Regions from separate parts of the Clostridium sp. JS66 genome, predicted to be linked through region 2. Evidence: riboswitches for the same ligand, from Rfam matches in the RefSeq annotation. Region 2 holds a riboswitch; each other region holds the start of a gene.
What was found. Region 2 has a riboswitch for S-adenosylmethionine ahead of Q6H37_RS08405 (methionine ABC transporter ATP-binding protein). Riboswitches for the same ligand answer to the same signal wherever they lie in the genome.
Positions count from the first base shown of each region.

Region 1 (5,054 bases), 100 kb from region 2:
ATTAGGATTTGAGCATGACGAAAATCAAGTTGAGCTTAATAAAGATTTATCTATTGGAATTGATTTGGGAGTATCTAATCTAGCTGTAGTAAATTGTATAGATAAGCCTATTAAAAACATTAATAAATGTACTAAGGTTAGGAAATTGAAAAAGAGATTAAAAAGATTACAAAAGCAAGTATCAAGAAAATATGAAGCAAATAGAATAAAAGATAGATTTAATAAAACAAATAATATTATTAAGCTAGAAAAAGTTATTAAATTTGTATATAGAAAGCTTAGTAATATCAGAGCTAATCATATACACCAAACTACTAATATGATAATAAAATTAAGGCCTTACAGAGTTGTGATGGAAGATTTAAATATTAGTGGTATGCTAAAAAACAAACATTTATCAAAAGCTATACAAGAACAAGGCTTTTATGAATTTATTAGACAAATGCAATATAAATGTAAGTTTAATGGAGTAGAGTTTATCCAAGTAGATAAATTTTATCCTAGCAGTAAAACTTGCTCTTGTTGTGGAAATGTTAAAAAAGATTTAAAACTTAAAGATAGAGTATATGTATGTGATATCTGTGGATTAGAAATAGATAGAGATAAAAACGCTTCAATAAATCTTGGTAACTACAAAATAGTATAAATGGTGATTTTGAAAAATTATACTATGTGTATCCTGCGTTGTGGGAGAATTTAAGTCCTGGGAGAGTTACACCAAACTAGAGTAGAATAAGAAACTATTCAAAATAGAACTCTGTGAATAGGAAAGGTTATTTAGTAATGAATAACATAAGTGAAATTTATAAAGTTATATAAGGTTTTTATATGCATTTATAAAGTTTATGCAACGGCAATTGTAAGGTTACTCAATATTGCAGAAATTCTAGATGTACTAGTGTATATTGTGCATTTAAGCACAAGAGAAGGATTATTAAGTATTTTAGATGCTAAAAAGAGAGGAATAAAGGTTTATGCAGAAACCTGTCCTCAATATTTGCTCTTAGATGATTCTTGCTATGGAGATAAAGATAGCAATAGTTTTGAAGGAGCAAAATATGTAATGTCACCTCCACTTAGGAAACCATATGACAATGATGCATTGTGGAAAGGAGTGTGTTATGGAGAGATAATGACTATAGGAACAGATCATTGTTCATTTAACTATAAAGGACAAAAAGAGGTTGGCAGGGATGATTTTAGCAAGATTCCAAATGGAGCTCCAGGGGTAGAGCATAGAATTGGACTAATGTATACTTACGGAGTATTAAAAAATAGAATAAGTATGAATGAAATGGTTGCACTTACTTCAACTAATGCAGCTAAATTATTTGGACTTTTCCCACAAAAAGGGACTATTGCAGTTGGCAGTGATGCTGATATTGTAGTGTGGAATCCTGATTTTTCTACATCTATTAGTGCTAAAAATCAAATGCAAAATGTAGATTATACACCTTATGAAGGCTTTGAGCAGCATGGAAGAGTGCTGCATGCCTTTTTAAGAGGAAACAAGGTCATATACAATGGAAAGCTTATTGAAGATAAGCCTATTGGAAAGTATTTATATAGGAAGACGTGGTGAACTAAAGCTATTGCTTTTTAGCAATAGCTTTTATATAAAGTGATTTTTAGGTTTAGAGGGAGTTTCTACATACTTAAAAATACATCACCTCTACAGAAAAACTGCAAAGGGGATGTATATTAGTTCTTAGTTAAGCCTGTTCAAGAGCTTGATTTAGATCATATATAAGATCATCTACACCTTCAACTCCAATTGAAAGTCTTATAAGATCAGGTGTAACTCCAGCAGCTTTTTGTTCTTCTTCTGTAAGTTCAGCATGAGTTGTACTTGAAGGATGAATTACAAGTGATTTTGCATCTGCTACATTTGCAAGCAATGAGAATAATTTTACGCTATTTATAAATTTCTTACCTGCTTCAAGTCCTCCTTTTATTCCAAATGTAAATATTGAACCTGCTCCTTTTGGCAAGTATTTTTTAGCTAAATCTTTATATGGACTTCCTTCTAATTCAGGATAGTTAATCCATGCAACTTTTGGATGTTTGCTTAGAAATTCGACAATTTTTCGTGTATTAGATACGTGTCTTTCAACTCTAAGTGAGAGAGATTCTAATCCTTGAAGAAAATAAAATGCACTTTGAGGACTTAAAGTTGCACCAGTATTTCTCAAAAGCTGTACTCTAGCCTTTAAAGCAAATGCAGGAGCACCTAGATCAGCATATACTAATCCATTATAACTTTTATCAGGTGTTGTAAAGTCAGGGAACTTTCCACTTGCTTTCCAATCAAAGTTTCCTCCATCAACTATAATTCCACCAATTGTAGTTCCATGTCCACCTATAAATTTAGTTGCAGAATGAACTACTACATCTGCACCATATTCTATTGGTCTCACAAGATATGGAGTACCAAAAGTATTGTCTATGATTAATGGTATTTTATTTTCGTGGGCAATATTTGCAACAGCTTCTATATCAAGAACATTTATTCTTGGATTTCCTATAGTTTCAGCGTAAACTGCTTTGGTTTTATCTGTAATTGCTTTTCTGAAGTTTTCAGGATCATCTGGATTTACAAATACAACTTTTATTCCAAGTTTCTTTAAAGTTACTCCAAATAATTCATAAGTTCCACCATATAATGTGCTTGCAGCAACTACTTCATCACCAGCACTTGCAACATTAAGTATTGAATATAAAATTGCTGCTAATCCTGAAGCTGTTGCAAGACCAGCAACTCCACCTTCTAGTTCAGCAACTCTCTTTTCAAATACATCTGTTGTAGGATTCATAATTCTTGAATATACATTTCCAGGCTCTTTTAATTGAAATAGATTTGCAGCATGATCTGCATTTTTAAATACATAAGAACTTGTTTGATAAATTGGTACAGCTCTTGATCCTGTTGTTGGATCTGGCTCCTGACCTGCATGTACTTGTAATGTTTCAAAGGATAATTTTCTTTCTTCACTCATTTTTTGTTCCTCCTAAATATTAAATATATTTAAAAACGAAACTTCCATAACCTGGCAAAATAAAAAATCTTCTCGTAAGATAAGTTACAAGAAGATTTTTCTTCATGCTTCTCATCTTTCAGGTTTTACCTGCTGGAATTAACACCATACATTCAAATGAAAAATGCTGGTTGTCGGGCTTCACAGGGCCAGTCCCTCCGCCACTCTGGATAAGAAGTTCCGTATTTTATTTTAAACAATAATTCTCAAATTTACAATTAATTAGTATTGTTTGCTTTCGTTGTTACAAAGTATACAGCCTTTAAATTTTGTTGTCAATAGTTAATTTTAAAAAAATTTAGATAAATTTTTTTGTTGACAAAGAAATTGAAAAACTGTATTATGTGTATAAATCAAATAAAAATTCTTATCAAGAGAGATGGAGGGACTGGCCCGATGAAATCCAACAACCTGAATAATTATTTTATTTAAGGTGTTAATTCCAGCAGGATTAACCTGGAAGATGAGAAACAAGAGAATTTAACTTTCTGTGTTTCTTACAGAAAGTTTTTTATTTTAAGCAATCAAATTAAGTTTAAATTTTTAACTTAACAATTGTGTATACTCTTTTGAACACTCATCTGATTTAAAAATATTATATTGATTTCTATTGATTGACTGGATAAACCAGAGGTCAAGTTTTACCTATCTACATAGATAGATAGGTGAAACTTGGCCTTTTCTAATTTGAATTGTTAATGGATTGAAATATAATTAATCAAGTTTTAGTTTTTAATTTTATTTAGAAAAGGAGAAAATAAGTATGAGTGTAAATGTGTTTGCAAGAACTATAGAAGAAAAAACATTTATGCATCCATGTTATAACTGCATTGCTCATAAATATGCAAGAATGCATATACCAGTAGCTCCTAAGTGTAATGTTAGTTGTAATTTTTGTAATAGAAAATATGATTGTGTAAATGAAACCAGACCTGGAGTAACAAGTGAAGTTTTAACACCTGAAGAGGCCAAAGATAAATTTAAAATAGTAAAGGACAAGGTTAGAAATTTAACTGTAGTTGGTATAGCAGGACCTGGTGATCCACTTGCAAATTTTTATGAAACAAAAAAATCTATAGAATTAATAAAAAATGAATCAAAAGATATTACATTTTGTCTTTCAACTAATGGTTTAATGCTTCCTTTTTACGTAGATAAATTGATAGAATTAGGGGTCACACATTTAACTATAACCATAAATGCAGTTAATCCTAAAATAGGTGGGGAAATATACAAATTTGTAAACTACTTGGGAGATGTATTTGTTGGAGAAGAAGCAGGAAGGGTGTTATTGAGCAATCAATTATCAGGACTTAAATATGCTGCACAAAAGGGAATAGTATGTAAAGTTAACATAGTTATGATAAAAGGAATCAATGATATTCATGTTCCTGAAATAGTAAGGAAAGTTAAAGAATGTGGAGCATATATGGCAAATATTATGCCTCTGATACCTGTTAAAGGAAGTGCATTTGAAAATAACCCTACAGTAACCGAAGTTGAATTGAATGACATGAGAAAAAGCTGCGATTCAATATTGAAACAGATGTATCATTGCAAGCAGTGTAGGGCAGATGCTATTGGAACTTTAAAGAATGATATATCAAGTCAATTTAGAGAAAACAATATTGCAAAGGAATCAAATGATAATGAAAATAAATTAGAAGATAAAGATGTAATTGAATTGAAACATCATAAGTACAGATTTGCCATTGCGAGCAAATCAGGTGTAAGTATTGATGAACATTTTGGGCATGCGTCAGAATTTTATATATACGACATGATAAATGATGAAATTAAATTTCGAGAGAAGAGAAAAGTAAATAAGTACTGTAATGGAGTATATGATTGTGGAGAACATGAGGACAAAATAGAAAATATAATAAAAAATGTAATTGATTGTAATGCTGTGCTTGTGGTCAGAGCAGGATTTGAGCCTATGGATAGGCTCTATGAGAAGGGAATAAGAGTATTTGAAATGTACCAGGAAATTAATAAAGGTATAAAAAAAGCTGTTGA
Region 1 covers NZ_CP131467.1:1,872,621-1,877,674, forward strand. The annotation lists gene Q6H37_RS08800 (transposase) at 1-646, shown strand, start outside; gene Q6H37_RS08805 (amidohydrolase family protein) at 797-1,582, shown strand; gene Q6H37_RS08810 (homocysteine synthase) at 1,713-2,996, opposite strand; SAM riboswitch class I at 3,105-3,212, opposite strand; SAM riboswitch class I at 3,400-3,505, shown strand; gene nifB (nitrogenase cofactor biosynthesis protein NifB) at 3,799-5,054, shown strand, end outside.
Region 1: it holds a riboswitch for S-adenosylmethionine, as region 2 does, so the genes downstream of both, Q6H37_RS08810 (homocysteine synthase) here and Q6H37_RS08405 (methionine ABC transporter ATP-binding protein) in region 2, are expected to answer to the same signal.

Region 2 (5,054 bases):
ACACTGAGTAGTTAATCCTACTCGCTTCCGCTCATGAACTACTCGTTAAAGTCCATTTAGGACTTTAACCTCTTGAAAATTAATGTGTTACTAATCTTGATAAAATATCTCCTAAAAATTGAATAATATTAACAATAATTAAAAGTACAATTATTGTAGCTACCATAATATCAGTTTCAAAATATTGATATCCATAGCGTATTGCAAAATCACCAAGTCCACCACCTCCAACAGTACCTGCCATAGCTGATAGTCCAATTAAACTTATAATGGTTATGGTCACAGCATGAATAATGCCTGGCAATCCTTCTTTTAACATTACTCTAAATATGATTTCTAAAGGACCTGAACCCATAGCCTGGGCAGCTTCAATTACTCCTTTATCTATATCAAGTAGTGCTGATTCAATTTGTCTTGCAAAGAAAGGGGTACATCCAAATATAAGTGGAACAAGAGCCCCTTTAGTACCTATGGTAGTACCTACTAAAAGTCTTGTAACTGGAATAATAGCTGCAAGAAGAATAATAAATGGTATAGATCTAAATATATTAATTATTTTTGCAAACACTCCATTAATAATTTTATTTTCTAATATATTTCCTTCCCTTGTAACTACCAATGTAACTCCTAAAATAACTCCAATAATTGCTGATATAATTCCTGAAATAGCAACCATATAGAAAGTTTCAAATAATGCTTTTATCATATCTGGATAGAGTTTTATTAAATTCGGTGCTATATTATTTAAATATTCATTCAATCTTATCGCCTCCATGAAATTTTTAGCACTTAATTACTGCTAATTTTTAATTTTTTATCATCTTTTTTAATATCTATTGTATCTACAGAAATATTATTTTCTTCTAAATATTTTATTGAACTTGCTATACCTTCATTAGATCCATTTAACTTTACTATCAAATTACCAATTGGAGTATTCTGGATGATTTCTATGTTCCCAAATAATATACTTGCATCTACCCTAAATTTCCTTGAAATTTTAGAAATGAACGCATGACCTGTTTTTTCTCCTGTAAATGATATTCTTACTACCTTCTCTCCTTCTGTAATTTCATTAAAAGCAAAATTTTCTTTTTTAAGAAAATCATAAATTTTTTCATAGTGAAATAATGAACCTATAAATCGTTTTGTTATATCTGCTTTTGGATTTGTAAATATGTCTATTACAGATCCTTGTTCTACTATTTGTCCTCCATCAATTACTGCTGCCTTCTGACAAATCTCCTTAACAACCTCCATTTGATGAGTTATAATCACTATAGTTAATTTTAGCTTTTCATTAATGTCCTTAAGTAATTTCAAAATTGCTCCAGTAGTTTGCGGATCTAAAGCTGAAGTTGCTTCATCACATAAAAGTACTTCGGGATCATTGGCTAAAGCTCTAGCAATACCTACTCTTTGTTTCTGTCCACCACTTAACTGTGAAGGATAAACATTAACTTTTTCTTCAAGTTCCACTAGTTTTAAAAGACTTAGTACTTTTTCTTTTATCTCTTGTTTACTCAATCCTTTACCCTTTAAAGGATAAGCTACATTTTCAAATACAGTTCTACTTCTCATAAGATTGAAATTTTGAAATATCATACCAATTTTTTCTCTGCTTTTCCTAAGTTCTTTTGTCGATAGCTGCATTAAGTTTTTCTCATTTACAATTACATCTCCTGAAGTAGGCTTTTCCAATAAATTTATACATCGAATCAAAGTACTTTTACCAGCTCCACTATATCCTATAATTCCATAAATTTCACCAGCTTTGATCTTAAGATTAATTTCTTTTAAAGCTTCCACCTCAACATTTCCATTTGTATAAATTTTTTTAATGTTTTTTAGCCATATCATTTTTGTCCCTCCCTAATTTATACTTGCTTAATTATTTAAAAAATAAAAAATCCTCTTCGAAGAAGAGGATTCCCATTATAAAAAATCGTACTAAAGTACATAAATTTTCTATACCATCTCATCTTCCAGAACAAAGTTCTGCTGGAATTAGCACCTTTACATGCTCACTGCATGTGGTTGCTGAAACTTCATAGGGCCAGTCCCTCAGTTTCTCTTGATAAGGTAAAAAATATTCACTTTTAAATTTATGTTTCTGTCTCAAACAATTAAGTATTTAATGATTTACATTATAATTATAATTTTCCATACTGTCAATACTTTTATAATTAAAATTTATACTTTTTTAATTGAATATATATAAAAACACTTTAAAAAAAGGTTAAATATAGCAATAATATATTTAATGATATTATTATAGCTGCTATTAATCCGCCTAAAATTTTAGTATATTTGCCATTAGCTAATTCACCCATTAAATCCTTACGATTTGATATATATAACATTTGAATAATTGGAAATGGAAGTATAAAACTTAAAGCAACTTGACTTAGCACAAGCACATACATTGGATTGATTCCCATAGCTATAATTACCATAGCTGGTGACATAGTTATAAGTCTTCTTAAGTTTATTGGAATACTTAAATTAACAAAACCTTTCATGATAGTCTGACCTGCTATAGTTCCTACTGCAGAAGAAGATAAACCTGATGCCAAAAGTGCAATTCCAAAAGCGCCACTTGAGAAAGCTCCTAATAAAGGCTGTAATGATTTATGTGCTTCTTCTATAGTACCAACTGCTATTCCATTTTTATAAAACACTGCAGCAGATACTATAACCATTGCAGCATTAACTATAAATGCAATATTCATGGCTACAAATATATCTATTTTTTCCATCTTAAGATGTTGTAATTTGTCTAAATTAGATGAACCTGATTTTCTATATTGAACTAAATGAGAATGCAGGTATATTACATGAGGCATGACTGTAGCTCCAAGCATACCAACAGCAATTAAAACTGCTTCATTATTAGGTAACATAGGAACTATGGTATGCACACCAACTTCAATCCAATCTGGTTTGGAAAGGAATAATTCTATGGTATAAGCTGTACAAATTACAGTTATCAATAAAGTTATAATAATTTCTATAACTCTTTGACCATATTTCTCCATATATACTATTGCAAAGGTTATTACTCCAGTTAAAAAGCCTGCATATATTAATGGGATTCTAAACAATAAATATAATCCTAAAGTTCCACCAAGAAACTCTGCTAAATCAGTTGCCATCGCTCCTAATTCAGCAACAATCCAAAAAATCCAATTCACAGATTTTGGAAAAACTTCAGCACACATTTCTGGAAGATTTTTTCCTGTTGCTATACCCAGTTTCGCAGACATAGTTTGTAGAAATATAGCCATTATATTACTAAACAGTATTACCCAAATGAGCTCATAATTGAATTTAGCTCCACCAGTTATATTGGTTGCAAAATTTCCTGGATCAATATATGCTACACTAATAACAAATGCAGGTCCTAGATATTTTAATAACTGTTTTATTTTAGTAAGCATTTTATTATTTTGAGCATCAATGACTGTTAGCTCGTTAGGAACAACATTTAACTCAATTGCACTTCTATCACTTCTCATCATTATACACCTCAGCTATTTATTTTATTTTCCTGATATAATATAATTTATTAGGGGCTAAGTATCTTAACCTAGCCTAAGTTTGTTTCAGTAATATAATTATGCATTGCATTTTAAGAATGTTACCTTATAAAGTAATTTTTTCTTATAATCAAACATATATATATAGTTTATAAGGAGTGATTAATTTGAAAATATACCTAACAAGGCATGGCGAAACAGAATGGAATAAAGAGCTTAGAATGCAGGGATGGAAAAATTCCAATCTTACAGAAAAAGGTATTGAAGATGCCAAAAGTCTTGGAAACCGTCTTAAAAATATAGATTTTGATTTAATTTATAGTAGTCCTTTAAAAAGAGCCTTAGATACGGCAAAGTACATTCGAGGAATGAAAAATACAAAAATAGTAATAAATGAAAATTTTAAAGAAATGAATTTTGGATTATGGGAAGGAATGAATGAAGAAGAATTAACAACACATTATCCAAAAGAATATAAAATTTTTCTCCAAAAACCACAACTATTTAAACCTTTTGGAGGTGAAACTTTTTTAGAACTTGTAAAAAGAATAGAAAATGGCTTATATGATGTTATTGATAATAATAACAGCGCTGACAATATACTAATTGTAGCTCATGCTGTTGTTATTAAGGCTATTATGAAAATAGTTAAAGGATATGGAATTGAAAAATTGTGGAGTCTTCCATTCATACGTGGTACAAGCATTACTGTTTTAGAAGTAGAAAATAGAAATATAAAAATTTTATTAGAGGGTGATACATCACATGTCCTCTAATGTACATAAAGTGTAAATTCTTTTATTTTAAATATAAATAGAATATAATATAATTATTAAAATAGAAGTTGAGGTGTTTTATAATGAAATTTAAATTTGATCATAACAATATTAATGTTTTAGACTTAGAAAAAAGTATTAAATTTTACAAAGAGGCTCTTGGACTAGAAGAAGTAAGAAGACATCATTCTTCAGATGGAAGCTTTACATTAGCATTTTTAAAGTCAAGTGAGGGAGACCATCAAATTGAGCTTACATGGCTTAAGGATAGAAAAGAGCCATATAATTTAGGAGATAATGAAATACATATGGCAGTAAGAACAGATGACTATGAAGCTGCTCATAAAAAGCATAAGGAAATGGGCTGTATATGCTATGAAAATGAAGAAATGGGACTTTATTTTATAGCAGATCCAGATGGATATTGGACTGAGATATTGGCTTTTAAGGCATCAGAAATTAAGTAGGTTAGTATCAAACAATCTCATGTAATTTTTACCATGGTAAAGCTGATTTAAGTGAGAGGCGGGATGTATTTTGAATAAATTAAAAATACATTATTTATACAATAGCGGATTTTGTGTAGAAACTCCAAATTGTATTTTTATATTTGATTATTATAACGATAAATGTACAGAAAATGAAAAATCACTAAAAAATGGGGTAATAAGTGAAGATTTGCTAAAAACTGAAAAAGCAATATATGTTTTTACATCTCATAGCCACTATGATCATTTCA
Region 2 covers NZ_CP131467.1:1,770,831-1,775,884, reverse strand. The annotation lists gene Q6H37_RS08410 (methionine ABC transporter permease) at 80-760, opposite strand; gene Q6H37_RS08405 (methionine ABC transporter ATP-binding protein) at 790-1,860, opposite strand; SAM riboswitch class I at 1,976-2,084, opposite strand; gene Q6H37_RS08400 (Nramp family divalent metal transporter) at 2,229-3,440, opposite strand; gene Q6H37_RS08395 (histidine phosphatase family protein) at 3,707-4,315, shown strand; gene Q6H37_RS08390 (VOC family protein) at 4,399-4,782, shown strand; gene Q6H37_RS08385 (MBL fold metallo-hydrolase) at 4,853-5,054, shown strand, end outside.

Region 3 (5,054 bases), 120 kb from region 2:
CAATATCTATAGATAGTATTTCAAAGGCAGTACCTGCATCCAATCCTTTTGCTAAAACTGTTTTAGATATAGCATCTGGATTTTCCAAAACTTCTTTATGTGAGGTAGATGTACCAACTGTAGTTACAATACCTTCTCCAACTCTAGCAATTACTGTAGCTTCACCAGCTCCACCTATTAATCTTTCTAAGTTTGCCCTTACTGTTACCCTTGCTTTTGCTAAAAGCTCAATTCCATCTTTTGCAACACCTGAAACATTAGGTGTTTCAATTACTTTTGGATTAACACTCATTTTTACAGCTTCAAGTACATCTCTACCTGCAAGATCTATTGCTGCTGCTCTTTCAAAGGGTAATTTAAAATCTGCTCTATGAGCTGCAATAAGTGCATCCACTACTTGATCTACATTTCCACCGGCTAAATAGTGAGCTTCCAGTTGATTTACACTAACTTCCAATCCTGCCTTTGTTGCTTTTATTAATGGAAAAACTATTCTTTTTGGTTGAACCCTTCTAAGTCTCATTCCCACTAAATTGAAAATACTTACCTTTACATTTGCAGCCAATGCTGAAATCCAAAGACCTACTGGTACAAAACTTAAAAACAATGCTAAAAAAATTATAAGTATTCCTAAGAATACAACTACAGTGATAGGACCATTCATAATATTTATTCCTCCTTATTTTCTAAAATATTTTTCTAACTACAATTATTCTTCCTTCTACTTTTATAATCTTTACCTTTTCATCCTTTGGAATAAACTCTCCTTCTGAAACCACATCCATTTTTATCCCATTAAAATCTGCAATACCAGCTGGTCTCAAAATTGTAAGAGTAATTCCCTGTTGACCCACAAAATATTGTAAATCCTCGGAGCCTGTATATCCAGTTTCTTTCTTTTGGGTTTCACGCAAAATTAGTATTTTTGAAAGTCTACCTTTAGTTGCAGAGCGCAGAACTAAAGTAAGAGCTACTCCTAACACTGCAATGATGATACTAACTAAAATCAATGCTTCCATAATACTTTTCGCTGTTATTACTATGCCCATTATTAAAAATATAGCTCCGAAAATTCCTGGTATTCCAAATCCAGGATGAAACATTTCTATAACTACCAGCAAAAATCCAAATGAAAAACACAATATGGCAATCCAACTTATAGTAGATAAAAAACTTACCAGCTCCATTTCTCCCTCCTCCTTTAATTGTAACTTCTGTGTATCTGTCTATACTAGTATAATACTTCCTACATGAATTAAAATGAATGCATAGTAGTCCAAAAATACATAATTCAGTTTAAAATGTCATATTTCAAGTTTTACCTTATGACTTACCCTACATCATATTGAAAAGTTTATTTATCTTGGAATCCATCCTTGAAAAACAGTAAATTCATTTTCTGTAAATACTTTAATTCCCCCTCCATATTCCTCTAGTATATGCTTTACAATAGCCAGTCCCATACCTTCTCCTTTTTCACCTTTGGTAGTAACTCCTGCTTTAAAAATTTTTTTCACAAGTTCTTCTGGAATTTTTGGTCCATTGTTCTTTATTTTAAATCCATATAACTTTAAATCTTCGAATAATTCTATTTGTATAATTCTTTCTTCATCTATTTCTTGAAGTGCATAAATTGCATTATCTACAATATTACCAAGTACCCTGCAGAATTCCCAAGATGGTACCTTTAAATCTTGAAGTGAGGAAGTAATTAATATTTCTGTTTTTATTCCTCTTTTTTCTCCATAAAGTATTTTAGCTTGAAGCAGCGCATTAACTGCTGGATTAGCAGTTTTTAATACCTTATTTACCTTTTGAATGTCTTTAAATACTTTTTCTATATACTCTCTTGCATCATGATATTCTTCCATTTCCATAAGACTATATACTACCTGCAGGTGATTCATAAAATCATGTCTTTGAGCTCTAAGAGTTTTGTTAAGTTCCCCTAGCTGTTCTAATGTATTCTTAAGCATTTTATATTCATCATTGTTGCCATTTAAAGAACGAATATCCTTAATTGCAAAAAAACTATTTATAATTCCTATGGATATAATTAAATATACCAAAAGTTCTCCACTATAAAATTTATCTTGTAAATTTAATACATTTTTATAAAAGTAATTGTACAATATCACCATAACAATTGTAGTTATTTGAATTGCATTTAAAATAATTACTGTAGTGATTGTTTTATTTACGTCTAACTTTTTCTTCATTACAAAAAACTAAACTCCCTTCCCTATTTCTGTAATCAAATTAATTATATCATAAAATAACACTACCTCCACTAAAATACATTTTAATGAAGGTAGTGTTAATAATATTCTTTTATTTTATTTAAAAAGATTTTTAGTGGATTATTCATGTCACCTAATTCTTTCATCATATTAAGCATTTCTAAATGCACAAAAATTGTTTAAATGACTTTCCAAATTAATCAACACTCTCATATTATCACTCCCCTAACATAATCATTGTATTCACAAATATCCACCAACTGACCGCAAGTTAATTTAATTACTTCATTATAATTAACTGTTACTACAAAATTTTTCATTCCTGCACAAAGATAAATATTATTTTTTCCCTTTAAAGAAATATCTATATAGGTTTTTAATGGTTTTTTTAATCCGAAGGGACTTAACCCTCCACTAGGATGACCTGTAATTTTTATTATTTCATTATTACTTAATTCTCTTGGTTTTACTTTAAAATATTCTCTAAATTTTATATTACTGATTATAGTATTTTCATCTGTAACAACCATTATGTTTTGTCCTCTTACTGTAAAAATCTGTGTTTTTGCAGTGCAAACCTTTGTTAACAAATTACTTTTTTCTTTTCTGAAAAACTTAGAATTTTTTTCAAATCGGTTAATAGAGCATTCTATTCCTTTACTTAAAAAATCATCCACTACACTACTTATACTCATTTTCATTCTCCTTTGAAATTTTTAATTTTATTAAGCTTAAATAGGCAAATCAAGTTCATTAATTGGATATACATGCACATAATAAAATCTCCTTATAGATAAGCTACAAGAAGATTTATCAAATTCTAGTTTCTTATCTCTCAGATATAATATCTGCTGGAATTAGCACCTTGAAACATAATTTCAGGTTGCCGGACATCAAAGGGCCAGTCCCTCAGTCTCTCTTAATAAGAATTTCAATATTAAATTATTTAGTAATGTTAAATAACCAAAAAAACTGAAACCTAATTATATCTTAATTAAGATAGATTAGTTTCCAGTTTTCTGGTCAACTAAAGGGATAAAAAAAAGCTATTTTTCATTTAAGAAAAATAGCTTATTTCAACAAAATTTTAGTTTATAAACCTGCTATTTTTCTTATCTCTCATTGTAGTATAAACTACTCTGTAGGAATTGACACCGATGCATATTAAAATGCCAGTTGTCGGGTTTCATAGGGCCAGTCCCTCCACCTCTCTGGATAAGAATAAATTTATTATTTTAAGCTAACTGATTAACAATTGATTTACATATTATAATATAATTGTATAAATTATAGTATGTAATACATGATATGTCAATGCTTATTTAGGAAATAAATTTAATATCACTTTTTAAACTGTAGCTTTTATACAATTATATTTCAAAAGAAGAACTCAATATTCCTTCAATTACATCACTTATACTATAATCTGTTTCAAAAGCTTTTATTCCATTAAACTTTAAAAACACTAAAGCCATATACCCTATATTTTTAACAAAAATAGCCTTACAATCCGATATCAAATTTACTAACGTTTTCATATATTTTTCATTATGACCACGCTCTTCAAAACATAAACCACTTTCTCTAGTTTCCAAATATTCTGCTATATTTTCTTTAATTTCAAAAATGAAAAGCTTTCTTGATGTTTCAAAGTTTTCGTTTACATTCTTTCCATCATTACTAACAAAAGCTACTTTATAGTTCATAAATTCACCTCCAAATTCAAACTGCAATTTCATAAAAGATTCAACATCTAAACATCCCTTAATATATAATATATATTTCGAATATGCTAATAACATTCTTGATAAATTTATTTAAAATCATACTATTCTCATTTTTTCATTTTTTTCTATTTCAACTACCATCCCATCTTGAATAACTAAAGCTACAAAACCATACTTGACAATCTTTAAGATCTCTAAAAGCTTATTTAGATTTTCTTCTGAAATACCCTTATTACTTTTATTCTTATTTAACACTTTAGTCTTCTCCTTTTAATGTTTACATTGATCTTATAACTTATAAAAAAGCTATCCTTCTTCAATAAGAAAGATAGCTTTTAAAAAATTTCCATTTCATAAAACTCCATTTTTCTTATCTTTCAGAATATGTAATTATATTCTGCAGGAATTAGCACCGATACATATTAAAATGCCGGTTGTCGGGCTTCATAGGGCCAGTCCCTCCACCTCTCTGGATAAGAATGTAATAATATTTAATTTTATTCCTTTTTTCACATAAAAATTATTTTATATACTAACCAAAAGTCAAATGACTACTTTTTTAATTTTTTTAATCTTTCAATAGCTTCAATCAATGTTTCATCTTTTTTTGCAAAATGAAATCTTATATAATTATTTATATTTTCTTTAAAAAAGCTAGATCCAGGAACAGCAGCAACACCAATTTCTTTTGCCATCCACTTACAAAATTCATAGTCATCCTTCCAGCCAAATTCTGAAATATCAACTAAAACATAATAAGCTCCTTGAGGTTCAAAATATTTTAATCCAATTTCATCCAATCCATTTAAAAACAGTTTTTTCTTTTTTTCATAAATATTATTAAGCTCGTCATAATAGCTTTCTTCAAGACTTAATCCTGCACAAGCTGCTTTTTGTAAAGGTGCAGCTGCTCCTACAGTTAAGAAATCATGTACTTTTTTACAATTATTTATAACATCTTTACTTGCAATAATGTATCCAAGCCTCCATCCAGTTATAGAATAAGTTTTTGACAAAGAACTACAGGATACTGTTCTTTCAAACATTCCTGGAAGAGACGATAGATAAGTATGCTTATTTGGCTTAA
Region 3 covers NZ_CP131467.1:1,887,293-1,892,346, reverse strand. The annotation lists gene floA (flotillin-like protein FloA) at 1-664, opposite strand, end outside; gene Q6H37_RS08890 (NfeD family protein) at 687-1,187, opposite strand; gene Q6H37_RS08885 (sensor histidine kinase) at 1,359-2,219, opposite strand; gene Q6H37_RS08880 (YbaK/EbsC family protein) at 2,450-2,935, opposite strand; SAM riboswitch class I at 3,066-3,169, opposite strand; SAM riboswitch class I at 3,350-3,462, opposite strand; gene Q6H37_RS08875 (NifB/NifX family molybdenum-iron cluster-binding protein) at 3,611-3,946, opposite strand; gene Q6H37_RS08870 (YezD family protein) at 4,064-4,222, opposite strand; SAM riboswitch class I at 4,335-4,447, opposite strand; gene Q6H37_RS08865 (pyridoxal phosphate-dependent aminotransferase) at 4,519-5,054, opposite strand, start outside.
Region 3: it holds a riboswitch for S-adenosylmethionine, as region 2 does, so the genes downstream of both, Q6H37_RS08880 (YbaK/EbsC family protein) here and Q6H37_RS08405 (methionine ABC transporter ATP-binding protein) in region 2, are expected to answer to the same signal.

Region 4 (5,054 bases), 510 kb from region 2:
TATAGCAATAGCATCCTTTGTAGGATTTAAATTTGCTTGAAGAGCATAATTTGCATTTATAACAGCTGCATCTACATCACCTAAAACTCTTGGAAGTTGAGGTGCATCTAATTCTTTTATTTTGATATTTTTCTTATTTTCAGTTATATCTGCTTTTGAAATAAGTTCACCATCTTTTACTTTAATAAGTCCTGCATTTTGAAGTACTTTTAAAGCTCTAGATCCATTTGTTGGATCATTAGGTATAGCAATTTCTGCACCATCTTTTATATCAGCTATCTTTTTAACCTTATTTGAATATACTCCCATTGGTTCAAGATGAACTTTTACAGTATAAGATAACTCAGTATGTTTTTCTTTATTAAACTGTTCTAAGTAAGGTACGTGTTGATAAAAATTTGCATCTAACTGTCCTTCATTTAAAGAAGTATTTGGTGTTACATAGTCTGTAAATTCAACAATTTGAAGATCATAACCTTCTTTTTGTAGTATTGGTTTTACTTGTTTTAATATTTCCGCATGTGGTACTGGTGTAGCACCTACTTTTATTACTTTTTTATCCTTGCTTGTGCTGCTTGAAGCATCTCCACTTTTAGCACCACAGCCTGCTAATGATAAAACAACAAGTGATGATAGTATTAAAGATATTATTTTTTTCTTTTTCATTTTTATTACCCCCGCTTAATTATATTTTTATTTTGTTATTTAAAATAATGTTATTTACTTAATTTTCTATAAATAAATGTACCTAAACTTTGAAAAACCTGAACAAGTACTATTAAGATTACAACAGTGTAAATCATTATATCTGTTTTAAATCTATAGTATCCATAGTTAATAGCTACATTTCCGAGGCCCCCTCCGCCAATAGCTCCTGCCATAGCAGAATAACCAACTACACTAATAACTGTTAAAGTTATTCCTAATATTATAGAAGGAAATGCTTCCTTTAGTATTACTTTATATATTATTTGCCAGTTGCTTGATCCAAAGGATTTCGCTGCTTCTATTACACCATTGTCTACTTCCTTCATAGAAGATTCTATTACTCTAGCTGCAAACGGTGCTGCTGCTATTGTCAAAGGAACTATAGCTGCATTTGTTCCTATACTTGTCCCAACTATTAATTTTGTCAGTGGAAATATAGAAATCATCAATATTAAAAATGGGAAGGAACGTAAAGTATTTATTATAAAATCCAATGTCTTATACACAACTTTATTAGGTTTCAATCCACTTTCATCTGTTAATACAAGTATAATTGCTGGTATAAATCCTATAGCCACTGCTAAAAAAGTAGATATTAAAACCATTTGTACTGTTTCCAATAATGCTGGAAGTAATATTTCATTAATCATCATTTTCAATCACCTCCCAAATTATAGACTTTGAATCCAAGAATTTGCATATATTTTCTTTGTATTGTTCATTTGTATTTATAACAAGTGATCCCAAAACATTGTCTCTGAACTTTTCAAGCTTTCCCCATACTATAGAAAAATCTATATCAAGTTCTCTAGCTATTGAAGTTATAATACACTGCTGACTGTACTCTTTGGGAAAAAATATTTTTATATTCACTCCACTTTCAGGAAGTACTTCATTTTCACCTAATAGCTTCTGTAAATCCTTATCTGGTTTTAAGAACAACTCTTCTACAGTACCTTCACCTTTTATTTCTCCCTTTTCCATAAGTGCAACCCTATTACATATTTCTTTAACTACTTCCATTTGATGTGTAACTAAAACCACTGTAATATTTAATTCTTCATTTATTTTCTTTATAAGTTCTAATATGGATTTTGTAGTATTCGGATCTAATGCTGATGTAGCTTCATCACATAATAATATTTCTGGATCTAAAGCTAATGCTCTTGCTATACCAACCCTTTGTTTTTGTCCACCACTTAAATCTTTAGGCATACTATGAATTTTATCTTCAAGTCCTACTAACTTAACTAAATTGGTTACTTTTTTTTCTATATAAGCTTTATCAAAATTCCATACTTCTAAGGGAAGTGCTATATTATCAAATACATTTTTTCTATTTAGCAGGTTAAAATTCTGAAATATCATACCCAACCTTTTTCTCATAGTCTTTACTTCTTTTTCACTTAATTCTTTTAATTCATTCCCCATAATAGTTACGCTTCCACTATCATAAGTTTCCAAAGCATTCAAACACCTTAAAAGTGTAGACTTTCCAGCTCCACTATGTCCTACAATACCTACAATGTCGCCTTTTTTTACATGTAAATTTATATCTTTAAGCACTTGGTTGCCAGAAAAACTTTTATTTACATCTACTAATTTAATCATTGGCCCTTTCCTTTCTTCTAGAAATTTATTACTTTAATTCGTTATAACTGTGATTAGTTAAATCATAGTAGTTACAAAAACTATATGTCTTGTATAACCTTCTTAAGACAAAAATTAAAGCCCGAGGAAAAACCTCGAGCTATTACTCTTAATTTAACCTCTCATCTCTCAGCTTACGCCGCAGGAGTTAGCACCAATATACCATTAAAAAAATGATACTGGTTGCTGGGTTTCATCGGGCCAGTCCCTCCACCACTCTTGATAAGTGCGAAATTTATATTCAATTTATGTTTTAAATTATAACAACACAAATATAGATTGTCAACTTCTATTTTTAAATTTTATTGTATTATTCTCAATTATTTATTATCTTCATAAATAAATTTCTTAATTTTTCCATAAACATCTTCTTCACCTATTACCAACAAAGTATCTCCTTCTTGGAATGCAGCATTAGGTCCTGGTGAAAGTATTAAATTGCTTTTTCTTCTTATTCCTACTATAGTAGCACCTGTATTTTGCCAAAACTTACTTTCGGATATAGTGTTTCCTATAATACTAAGTCCTTTATATATTTTAAACTCAAAAGGCATGAAGGGATTAGTATTAATAAATCTATTAGAATAATCTATAAGTTCATCAATTTTTCCTTCAATTTTTTCCTCTAACAATTTTTTTTGATTTATTAAATCTAATATTTCTTTCCTAGATAAATTTATAGAATCTATATCTTTAAATTTATCTATAAACTTTACACAATTATCCACTGATTTAATAATAATTCCACTACCTCTTATTACTTCCACTATATCCATGTCATTTAAAAGAATAATTGCTCTTCTAATAGTTTCAGGCGAAACATTGTAATAACTTGAAAGAGATGATCTTCCATGAAGTTTGTCTCCTACAGAAAAATCACCAGATAATATTCTGTTCGCTATATCAATTGCTATTTTTTGATAAACTGGTTTTTTTATGTATTCCGATGACATTTTAAATTATACTTTAAAATATATTATATCTTAAAGTAAATCCTCCTCCCAATAATATTCTATTAAAAAAATATTAATATTCACTAATTTGATACACTAATAATCCAATTTCATTTAAAACGATAAAAATTCACCACTAAATTGAAATTAAAACATTTTTACATATACATAATCAGTGTAATTCCATAAAATATAATACCATAATAATAATTTTTAAAAAAGCTTTATACTACTAATTTAAGCTTTTTTCACATTTTAGTTTTTTTCAATCTATAATAATTAAAAACTTTATTTTAGCATTAATTTACACAAAATCATAAATATTCAGTATTTTAAACAATATAGAGATAATTAACTATTAATGACAAGTAACAACTTGTATGATATAATAAAGTTGTTACTTTTAAAAAATATGTAAATCAATACTTAGAAATGATTTTTACTCAATATTTTCATATCTAAAAGTTTTGATGTCATGGTAAGAAAAAGGAGGAAATAATATGATTAAAGTAGGTCTAATAGGTTTAGGCAAAACAGGACAACATATCGCAAATGGAATTTTAGGACAAAATAATATGCAAATTGTAGCTGCAGTTTGCAGTCCAAAAAGCACAAAAAAAGGAATGGACTTAGGAAAGTTACTTGAAAATAGTAATACAAACATAAAAATAAGTACTTCTAATGAACTAGAAAGCATAATTTTTAAAACTAAGCCTGACGTGTTCATAGATTTTTCAACTCCTGCAGCAACTTTGAAAAATGCTGTTACATTATCAAAAATGAAAATAAATATGGTCATTGGTACTACTGGTTTTACTGAAGAGAACATCAATACTCTTCAACATATATCCTATAAATTTAAGAACGGTATAGTTTATGCACCTAATATTACTCTAGGTGTAAATGTAATGATGTTACTAAGTAATATTGCAGCAACTATACTAAACAGTTATGATTTTCAAATTATAGAAATGCATCATAAAAACAAAAAAGATTCACCTTCAGGTACAGCATTAAAATTATCAAATGAGATTAAACATGGACTTCAAGCTGCAGGAGTAAATAATAAGGTTATTCCTATTGATGCTATACGCGCTGGCAACATAGTAGGAAAACATAAGTTACTTATAGTTGGAGAATACGACCAAATAGAAATAAGCCATGAATCCTTTTCCAGAAAAGCTTTTTCCTTGGGAGCTATTAATGCAGTAAATTATATATATAAAAAATCTGGATACTATGAAATGAAAGATATACTAGATCTAAAAAAAATACTATGTGAGTATATTGATTCCTTAAATATAGTTTCATACTAATATAAAATTGTAATTTTCACCAAATTCATTCCTTTTACCATGTTTTTAGGCAAATCTAAGCCTGGAAACCATGGTAATACTTACATATCCTTATATAATTTATTTTATCTTACTTTAGATAAGTTTGTTAGGTACAAAATATTTTCAATATAGGTATTAAGATAATTTGAGCTGGAGAAAGACTTACCTCATCTCCAGCTCTATTAAAATATAAGATTAAAAGGGCGTGTTATCACCTATATAGCAAGCTATATTATTATCTAAATATAACTGCTGAAGATGTTCCATTTTTTCATTTGTCACATCTCCATATTTACTATATTCGTATTCTTTCCCCAATTGATTCCACTTTGTTTCTCCTAATCTGTGGAATTTCAAAATGTTGATCTCATATAGAGAATTTTTATTCATATATTCAATTAGCTTG
Region 4 covers NZ_CP131467.1:1,263,339-1,268,392, reverse strand. The annotation lists gene Q6H37_RS06045 (MetQ/NlpA family ABC transporter substrate-binding protein) at 1-666, opposite strand, end outside; gene Q6H37_RS06040 (methionine ABC transporter permease) at 717-1,358, opposite strand; gene Q6H37_RS06035 (methionine ABC transporter ATP-binding protein) at 1,351-2,319, opposite strand; SAM riboswitch class I at 2,478-2,587, opposite strand; gene Q6H37_RS06030 (TrkA C-terminal domain-containing protein) at 2,679-3,311, opposite strand; gene dapB (4-hydroxy-tetrahydrodipicolinate reductase) at 3,812-4,627, shown strand; gene hpdA (4-hydroxyphenylacetate decarboxylase activase) at 4,844-5,054, opposite strand, start outside.
Region 4: it holds a riboswitch for S-adenosylmethionine, as region 2 does, so the genes downstream of both, Q6H37_RS06035 (methionine ABC transporter ATP-binding protein) here and Q6H37_RS08405 (methionine ABC transporter ATP-binding protein) in region 2, are expected to answer to the same signal.